One region of the Streptomyces sp. NPDC001606 genome, then DNA from elsewhere that is predicted to be linked to it. Evidence: riboswitches for the same ligand, from Rfam matches in the RefSeq annotation. Region 1 holds a riboswitch; the other holds the start of a gene.
What was found. Region 1 has a riboswitch for S-adenosylmethionine ahead of thrC (threonine synthase). Riboswitches for the same ligand answer to the same signal wherever they lie in the genome.

Region 1 (4,815 bases):
ACCCACACCGCCTGCGCGCTCGGCCCGATCGCCGACAGCCCGGAGACCAGCCCGCCGCCGCCACGTCTGGCGTCCAGCGAGCCGTCCTCGCGCACCTGATACGAAACGGGGCCGCGATTGGACGCGACCAGCACCTCAGCACCGTGCGTGGAAGACATACGCCTCAACCTAGCCCGGCCCGGAACCGCTCAAACGTACGGCCCGCCCGGTACGGCCGCCGTATACGACGGCCCCGGTCGTTCACGCCACCTTGCGCTCGGCGTACTCCGCGATCTCCACCATCGGCGGCCGCTCCTCGGTGTCCACCGAGTAGGTGCGCGGTTCGAAGCCGTCCGCGCCCCGCTCGAACTGGGTGAGCGAGGGGCGGACCAGATGGCCGCGGGCGAGGCGGAGCTGCGCGGTGCGGTAGATGGCCGCCGCCATCCGGCCGAGCGCCTGCCCGTCCTGGTGCCGGTGCTTGCGCACCCCCAGGTCCACCTGGGCCAGCGCGTCCAGCCCCACCAGGTGCAGCGAGTCCACCAGCATGCCCAGTTCCACGCCGTACCCGACGGGGAAGGGCAGCTGCTCCAGCAGCGAGCGGCGGGCCGCGTACTCGCCGCCCAGCGGCTGCACGAACCCGGCCAGCTGCGGCCAGTGCATGTTGAGCAGCGGGCGGGCCATCAGCTCGGTGACCCGGCCGCCCTGCCCGGTGGCACCGGCGAGCGGACGGTCGTACATGCCCTTGACCAGGTCCACGTCCGGCTCGGTGAGCAGCGGGCCGACCAGCCCGGTGACGAAGTCGGAGGAGAAGTCCCGCAGGTCCGCGTCGATGAAGCAGACGAGGTCCCCGTGGGTGACCAGGAGGGAGCGCCACAGCACCTCGCCCTTGCCGGGGACGGCCGGGATGCGGGGCAGGATCGCGTCGCGGTGCACGACCCGGGCGCCGGCGGCCGCCGCGACCCTGGAGGTGCCGTCGGTGGAGCCGGAGTCCACGACGACGATCTCGTCGACGAGCGGGACCTGTTCGACGAGGTCGTGCCGGATCACGGCGACGATCTCGCCGACCGTCGCCTCCTCGTTGAGCGCGGGCAGGACGACGCTGATCGTCTGGCCGGTGCGCTGCTTGGCGGCCAGTATCCGGTGGAGCGGGCGATCGGCCACGGACCAGGAGCGGGTGGCCAGCCAGCGCTCGACTTCTTCCAGCACGGTCTGCGGCTCCTCACTGTTCGTGATCACACGAGGTGCGCTGTGTGATCCATCTCGCGGTTCGGACGTCTATCTCAACTGTCCTGGCCTTCGGTTACAGTCTTGAACAACGCCGATGACCATCGCATGTCGGGGTGTCAAGCGGCGTTGACAATCGCATACAGCTCATCCAGAGGGGCAGAGGGAAACGGCCCGATGAAGCCCCGGCAACCCTCCAGTCGGTCTCGTTCTCCATATCGAGGCTCCCGGCTAGGGAAGGTGCCAAATCCGTCTCACGGCGAGATGCGCCGTGGGGAAGATGAGGAGAAAGGGCCTCGCCTCACATGGCTGCGCAGACAGTTGAAACCCCCCTCGATTCCGCCGTCGACCTCGGTCCCGCCTCGGCCCTGAGCTGTCGCGAGTGCGGTCACCGCGTTCCGCTCGGCCCGGTCTTCGCCTGCGAGGAGTGTTTCGGCCCGCTGGAGATCGCCTACGACTTCTCCGGTCACGACCCCGAGGAACTGCGCCGGACGATCGAGTCGGGTCCCGCGAACATCTGGCGGTACGCGCCGCTGCTGCCCGTCCCCGCCGACGTGGCCGACAAGCCGAACCTCAACCCGGGCTGGACCAAGCTCGTCAAGGCGGACAACCTCGCCGGTGAGCTGGGCGTGACCGGCGGTCTGTACGTGAAGGACGACTCCGGCAACCCGACGCACTCCTTCAAGGACCGGGTCGTCGCCCAGGCCCTGGAGGCGGCGCGCGCCTTCGGCTTCACCACCCTGTCCTGCTCCTCGACCGGCAACCTGGCCGGTGCCGTCGGCGCCGCCGCCGCCCGGGCCGGCTTCCGCTCGTGCGTGTTCATCCCGCACGACCTGGAGCAGGGCAAGGTCGTCATGGCCGCGGTCTACGGCGGCGAGCTGGTCGGCATCGAGGGCAACTACGACGATGTGAACCGCTTCTGCTCCGAGCTGATCGGCGACCCGGCCGGCGAGGGCTGGGGCTTCGTCAACGTCAACCTGCGCCCGTACTACGCCGAGGGCTCCAAGACGCTCGCGTACGAGATCTGCGAGCAGCTCGGCTGGCGGCTGCCCGACCAGATCGTGGTGCCGATCGCCTCCGGCTCCCAGCTCACCAAGATCGACAAGGGTCTCCAGGAGCTGATCAAGCTCGGTCTGGTCGAGGACCGGCCGTACAAGATCTTCGGCGCCCAGGCGGAGGGCTGCTCCCCGGTGTCGACCGCCTTCAAGGCCGGGCACGATGTCGTACGGCCGCAGAAGCCGAACACGATCGCCAAGTCCCTCGCCATCGGCAACCCGGCCGACGGGCCGTACGTCCTGGACATCGCCCGGCGCACCGGCGGTGCGGTGGAGGACGTCACGGACGAGGAGGTCGTGGACGCCATCAAGCTGCTGGCCCGCACGGAGGGCATCTTCGCGGAGACGGCGGGCGGGGTGACCGTCGGCGTCACCCGCAAGCTGCTCGAGGCGGGTCTGCTGGACCCGGCGAAGACCACGGTCGTGCTGAACACCGGCGACGGCCTGAAGACCCTGGACGCGGTGGCCGGCACCGGTCTGACCGCGACCATCCGCCCCACCCTGGACTCCTTCCGAGAGGCTGGCCTCGCATGAGCGTGACCGTTCGCATCCCCACCATCCTGCGCACCTACACCGGCGGTCAGGCCGAGGTGCCCGCCGAGGGGGCGACCCTCGCCGAGGTCATCGCGGACCTGGAGAAGAACCACACGGGCATCGCCGCTCGAGTCCTGGACGACCAGGGCAAGCTGCGCCGGTTCGTGAACGTGTACGTCAACGACGACGACGTCCGTTTCGAGCAGGGCCTTCAGACGGCCACCCCGGACGGCGCGGGCATCTCCATCATCCCGGCCGTCGCCGGCGGCTGAGCATTAACCCGGTAACCGACGGTAGCCGGGATTACCGAGCGTTTATCGAATGGCCCCTTCCGCGATAGAAGCGGAAGGGGCCATTCAGTGTGATTGAGCGCGATAGAGTTGGGGAACCGGGTTGCGGGCCTACAGGTCGCGAGCCCCGGAATGGCGCCGCCCGCACGACAAGAAGTAGCCAAAGTGTGCGTGTTTTATGCGGCTTTCGTTCCCTTTGTGTAGCCCGACTTGCCCTGAATTCGCCCTGATTCTTGGCACATTCCGGATCGGGTGCGTCCAGATTTCTCGTCCGATTGACCTGTTGCAGACGGCAGTTGGACAGATACATTCAGCCGCGGTCGACGCGTTCCGGCGCACGCCCCCGACCGATTTGGGGGGTGAGGTCTGACCCGGGTCCGCGAAGTGTGGATCTGTGCAAGGGCCAGTAATAGGGGAGTTAGGCATGGCTCAGGGCACCGTCAAGTGGTTCAACGCGGAGAAGGGGTACGGCTTCATCGCGGTCGACGGTGGTGCGGACGTCTTCGTCCACTACAGCGCGATTCAGATGGACGGCTACCGCACCCTGGAAGAGGGCCAGCGGGTCGAGTTCGAGATCTCGCAGGGCCAGAAGGGTCCGCAGGCCGACATGGTTCGCGTCACCGCCTGAACGTAAAGCAAGCGTTCTTCGACGAAGGGCCCGCACCTCCCGGGGTGCGGGCCCTTCGCCGTGCCTGTGCGTGTGTGTGCCTGCGCGTGCGCCTGTGCCTGCGCTTGTGCGCGTGCCCGTGCCCGCGCCCCGGGGGCCGCATGCGCCCGTTCGCCCGGGGCGGAGACTCCTCGCCGGACCGTGGGAGGCGCTTGCACTCGACCATGCCGAGTGCTAATCATTGGCGTTAGCACTCTGAAGGTGAGAGTGACAAAGAAGGACCGGGTCGGTGAGGCCGCGGACCGGGTGGGGCAAGGAACCACAGGTCGGCTGGCCGTCCGTCGCGGGCGCGGGCGCGGTCCGAAGGAATCACCCCCAGTCCTGGAGGGACCACTTCACATGGCCAAGATCATCGCGTTCGACGAGGAGGCGCGGCGCGGCCTCGAGCGCGGCATGAACCAGCTCGCGGACGCCGTCAAGGTGACGCTCGGCCCCAAGGGTCGCAACGTCGTCCTCGAGAAGAAGTGGGGCGCCCCCACGATCACCAACGATGGTGTCTCCATCGCCAAGGAGATCGAGCTCGAGGACCCGTACGAGAAGATCGGCGCCGAGCTGGTCAAGGAAGTCGCCAAGAAGACGGACGACGTCGCCGGTGACGGTACGACCACCGCGACCGTTCTCGCCCAGGCCCTGGTCAAGGAAGGCCTGCGCAACGTCGCCGCCGGCGCCAACCCGATGGCCCTGAAGCGCGGTATCGAGAAGGCCGTCGAGGCCGTCTCCGCCGCCCTCCTGGAGCAGGCGAAGGACGTCGAGACCAAGGAGCAGATCGCCTCCACCGCGTCCATCTCCGCCGCCGACACCCAGATCGGCGAGCTGATCGCCGAGGCCATGGACAAGGTCGGCAAGGAAGGCGTCATCACCGTCGAGGAGAGCAACACCTTCGGTCTGGAGCTGGAGCTCACCGAGGGCATGCGCTTCGACAAGGGCTACATCTCCGCCTACTTCGCGACCGACATGGAGCGCATGGAGGCGGTGCTCGAGGACCCGTACATCCTCATCGCCAACTCCAAGATCTCCTCGGTCAAGGACCTGCTCCCGCTCCTGGAGAAGGTCATGCAGTCGGGCA
Region 2 (4,815 bases), on a different contig from region 1:
CGCCGAGGAGGCCGGCATCACCTACTGCGCCGCGGTGAAGTTCCATCCGGCGCTGCGTCATGTGGCCGCCGCACGCGGCCAGTTGGGGATCCGCACGGTCTTCAACGCGCTCGGCCCGCTGGCCAACCCGGCCCGGGTCAAGGCGCAGGCCGTCGGTGTCGCCGACCCCCGGATGGCCCCGATCATGGCCGGCGTCTTCGCCGCCCGTGGTCACTCGTCCCTGGTCTTCCGCGGCGACGACGGGCTCGACGAGCTGACGACCACGGCCACCTCGCGGGTGTGGGTGGTACGCGACGGCAAGGTGACCGAGGAGGCCTTCGACCCGCGGGACGTGGGGCTGGAACTGGTACCCGTCGAGGCGCTGCGCGGGGCGGACGCCACCTACAACGCGGGTGTCGCGCGGCGGCTGCTGGACGGCGAGAAGGGACCCGTGCGGGACGCCGTGCTGCTGAACTCCGCGGCCGCGCTGGTCGCCCTGGAGCCGGGCCCGGGGTCCCTGGCGGAGCAGCTGCGGGACGGGATGGAGCGCGCGGCCGAGTCGATCGACTCCGGGGCGGCGGGCCGGCTCCTGAAGCGCTGGGTCGCGGCCACCAACGCCTGACGTCCGCCCGGCGGGGCGGCCGTACAAGTCGCCCCGCACTGCGGGAAATTGGCGTCAGATCTTGATCAGCCGGCCGGGTCGGGGGATATGCTAGCGTCAAGTGCATTCCCTCGTGGTGATGTGTGTGCCTCCGCTTTGTCCGGAGCACGCATCTGAACGGGGACAACGAAGGGATGACGGGGGCATGGATGAGGGACAGCTGTACCCAGCCATGGAATAGGAATCCGACGCCGCCGGACCGTCGATTACGTCCGGTCCATACCTGAGCCGACTCGGCTCCGCACCGTTTTTATGCGACTCCGCGCGTGATGCGCGTGTCTTCACCACCGGGCGGCACCGACCGCCCCGAAAAGCGCCGGAACATTCTCACCGGCCCTTGCTCTGCCCATTCCGGCCTTCTCGACGGCCGTCACATCCGCAGACCGAACCGGTAACCGCACCCAGCACGGGTGCGGAACAGGCCTGCGCACTCTGGCGACACCCTCTCCTCCCTCGTCGGCAACCCCTCGGACGTGCCGTCGACGCACACCCGCACTTGTTCGCGCCAGCGCATTCAGCAAAAGGAGAACACGGTGACCAACTTGATGCTTCTGCCCGACGGCATGCGCCGCTGGTCCATCGAAAACGGTGTCTCCCTCGACGAGGGCTACAAGGCGATGGCGGACAAGCTCGAAGAGTTCATCGGCTGGACCCGGGAGGAGGGCATCAAGACCCTCTACATCACGACGTCCTCGGTGAAGAACTTCAACCGCCCCGAGGCCGCGGTGACGACGTTCCTCGACGCGTTCGACGACCTGGCCCAGCGCGTCCACGGCAGCTGCAACTTCGCGTACTCCGGCTCCCTGGACCTGGTGCCGGAACGCTACCTCGAATCGCTCGAGACGATGCGGAAGGCGTCGGACGCCGACTCGGACTTCACGGTCCACTACATCCTCGGAATGTCCCTCTCCCGCGAGGTCATCGGGATCTTCAACAAGCTCAACGGGAAGATCCCGGTCATGACCGAGGAGATCCTGGCCAGCAACGCGTACGTCCCGGAACAGGTCGACTTCGTCATACGCACCGGCGGCGCCGTCCGTATGTCGTCCTTCTTCCCGCTGATGTCCCCGTACGCCGAGCTGTACTTCTCCCCGCTGCTGTTCCCGGACGTCACGCGGGCCGACTTCGACGCCGCGATGAAGGACCTCCGCAACCGCGAGCGCCGCTACGGCGGCTACCCGGAGTCCGGCATGCCCGAGTCGAGCTGACGGCACGGCCGACGGCCTCGGCATGCCTCGCCGGCATGCCGAGGTCCCGATATGCGGACAGGAGTTGCGGCGCGGCGATCAGCTCCGTTACGTTCCTGTCCAGGTCATGAGCGACAGCCACAAGGCCCCGGCCGGCTGTCCGGCAACCCTCCGTCCGTGGCGGGGTGCCCCGGGTGAGGACCAGGTCGTAGGCAGCGAGGTCTACGGCAAGCGCGGACCCCTCGCACGCTGAGTCGAAGCGTGGACCAGGGGTCCTGGTCGTCGAGGAGTCTTCCGTGAGCAAGCGAATGCGTTAGGGCCGCCGAGCCCCGCCTCCGCGCACCCTTTTCCCCTTTCTCCGTGCTTGAGCGACCTCTGCTCGCGCGGTGATCCCACACGCCTCACGGGAGTTCCGCCATGTCCGTCTCCACCGCTGCCGCCGACCAGTCCGTTTGTGCCCCTCTGCCGGTTCTGGGGCGGGATGTCACCGTTCCGCTGGTCACCGGCGGCGAGGTCACCTACGCGGCCCTCGACTACGCGGCCAGCGCCCCCGCCCTCCAGCGCGTCTGGGACGACGTCGCCGCCTACGCCCCCTACTACGGCAGCGTCCACCGCGGCGCCGGCTACCTCTCCCAGCTCTCCACCGACCTCTTCGAGAACGCCCGCCGCACGGTCTCCGACTTCCTCGGCTGCCGCCCCGGCGACCAGGTGGTCTTCACCCGCTCCACCACCGACTCGCTGAACCTGCTGGCCCGCGCGCTGCCCGCCGGCTGCCAGGTCTTCGTCTTCGAGACCGAGCACCACGCCTCCCTGCTGCCCTGGCAGGACACCCGGGTCACCTACCTCGACGCCCCGCGCACCCCGCGGCAGGCGGTCGAGACCCTGGAGCGGGCGCTCGCCGGCCGCGAGCCCCACGGCCCGGCCCTGGTCTGTGTGACCGGCGCCTCCAACGTCACCGGCGAGCTGTGGCCGGTGCGCGAGCTGGCCGCCGCCGCGCACGCGCACGGCGCCCGGATCGTCGTGGACGCCGCCCAGCTCGTCCCGCACCAGCCGGTGGACGTCCGCGACCTCGACGTCGACTGGATCGCCTTCTCCGGACACAAGCTGTACGCGCCGTTCGGCTCCGGCGTCCTGGCCGGCCGCGCGGACTGGCTGCGCGCGGCCGAGCCGTACCTCGCGGGCGGCGGCGCCAGCCGCACGGTCACCCGGCGCCCGGACGGCGGGGTGGAGGTGGCGTGGCACGAGAGCGCGGCCCGGCACGAGGCCGGCTCGCCGAACGTCATCGGCGCCTACTCCATCGCGTCGGCGTGCAAGGCGCTCACCGAGGCCGGCTGGGACACCCTGGTCGCCCGTGAGCAGCATCTGATCCGCCGGGTGCGCGAGGGGCTCGCCGAGATCCCCGAGGTACGGATCCTCTCCCTGTTCGGCGACGACGCCCCGCGCGTCGGGGTGATCTCCTTCGTGGTCGACGGCTGGAACAGCTCCCACTTCGCCGCCGCCCTCTCCGCGGAGTACGGCATCGGCGTCCGCGACGGCCTGTTCTGCGCCCACCCCCTGGTCCGCACGCTGCTGGGCAGCGACCCGCAGACCCAGGGCGAGTGCGGTGCGCCGGAGGCGGCCCCGGGCGAGAAGTCCCTCAACGCCGTGCGCGTCAGCTTCGGCGCGGGCACCCCCGACGAGCACGTCGACCGGTTCGTGAGCGCGGTCCGGGAACTGGTCAGGGACGGTGCCAAGTGGACGTACCGCACGGAGGACGGCCGCTGCGTGCCGGCGGTGTGAGGGGCCGTACCTCCCGGTGAGGCGGTGTCCGGACGGTCAGGAGTCGAGGCCGATCGCGAACGCCGCCTCGAGGTCGTGCTGCGAGTAGGTACGGAACGCCACATGCGTGTCCGTGCCCTCCACGCCGGGGATCTTGCTGATCCGGCCCGGGATCACCTCGGCGAGGTCCTCGTGCTCCCGCACCCTGACCATCGCGATCAGGTCGTAGGTCCCCGTCACGGAGAACACCTCGCTCACCGAGTCCAGCGAAGCGATCTGCTCCGCGATCTCGGGGATCCGGTCCACGCTGGTCTTGATCAGGACGATCGCGGTGATCACGGCTGCTTCTCTCCCTCGGGCGCCTGGGCAGGGGCGGCTTTCACTCTATCCGTACGGCCGTAACGCACCCACGCGTAGCCGAAGCCCAGCCCGAAGCCCACCAGGTGCGCCAGATACGCCACCCCGGGGCCCTGTCCCGCCCGCCCCGCCGAGAGCCACTGGAGCGCCGCCCAGAACGGCAGCACGACCCAGGCCGGGAACCGTACCGGCAGGAAGAGAAGGAACGGCAGAAGACTGGTCACGCGCGCCCGCGGGAACAGGTAGAGGAAGGCGCCGAGGACCGCCGAGATCGCCCCGGAGGCACCCACCAGCGACTGCTCCGAGGCGGCGTTGGCGGCCGCGTAACCGAGCAGGGCCAGGTAGCCGCAGCCGACGTAGAAGAGTGTGTACTCCACCCGGCCCATCCGCTCCTCGGTCATCGCGCCGAAGACGAAGAGGAAGAGCATGTTGCCGAGCAGATGCACCCAGCTCCCGTGCACGAACAGCGCGGTGAGCGGGGTGAGCGCCGCCCTCGGCACGCCCTCGAACAGCTCGGCCGGGACCACGCCCCAGCGGTGGAAGTACACGCGCTGCGCGGCGAGCAGGGACTCCCCGGAGCCGTACGCCCCGGTGAGCCCGGAGGCCGGGCCCAGCACGAAGATCACACAGCACAGGGCGATGAGGGTGTAGGTCATCGGTGCCGATGTGTTCCGGACCGCCCTCAGGGTCCGGCCCGCCGTGCTCCAGTTGCCGATCATGGACACAGAGCATGACGTAAGGGGACGCAAGGGGATAGACCGCCTCGCCGCCGTGAACGGACGGGCGGCGAGTCCCCGGCAGGCCGTAGGGTTACGGCCACACGGGTCCGCCCCCCGGGCGCGGACCGACCCGAGAAGGAAGCGAACAGCCACG

Region 2: another riboswitch for S-adenosylmethionine. It lies ahead of ACWCV9_RS10795 (aminotransferase class V-fold PLP-dependent enzyme); the one in region 1 lies ahead of thrC (threonine synthase).

Annotation. Positions count from the first base shown of each region.
Region 1 is NZ_JBSFHC010000019.1:135,872-140,686, forward strand. It holds gene ACWCV9_RS29395 (alpha,alpha-trehalose-phosphate synthase (UDP-forming)) at 1-158, opposite strand, end outside; gene ACWCV9_RS29400 (glucosyl-3-phosphoglycerate synthase) at 241-1,185, opposite strand; SAM riboswitch class I at 1,348-1,490, shown strand; gene thrC (threonine synthase) at 1,509-2,792, shown strand; gene ACWCV9_RS29410 (MoaD/ThiS family protein) at 2,789-3,064, shown strand; gene ACWCV9_RS29415 (cold-shock protein) at 3,507-3,710, shown strand; gene groL (chaperonin GroEL) at 4,089-4,815, shown strand, end outside.
Region 2 is NZ_JBSFHC010000004.1:230,743-235,557, forward strand. It holds gene trpD (anthranilate phosphoribosyltransferase) at 1-601, shown strand, start outside; gene ACWCV9_RS10790 (undecaprenyl diphosphate synthase family protein) at 1,174-1,848, shown strand; SAM riboswitch class IV at 1,951-2,067, shown strand; gene ACWCV9_RS10795 (aminotransferase class V-fold PLP-dependent enzyme) at 2,245-3,606, shown strand; gene ACWCV9_RS10800 (Lrp/AsnC family transcriptional regulator) at 3,643-3,924, opposite strand; gene ACWCV9_RS10805 (rhomboid family intramembrane serine protease) at 3,921-4,661, opposite strand.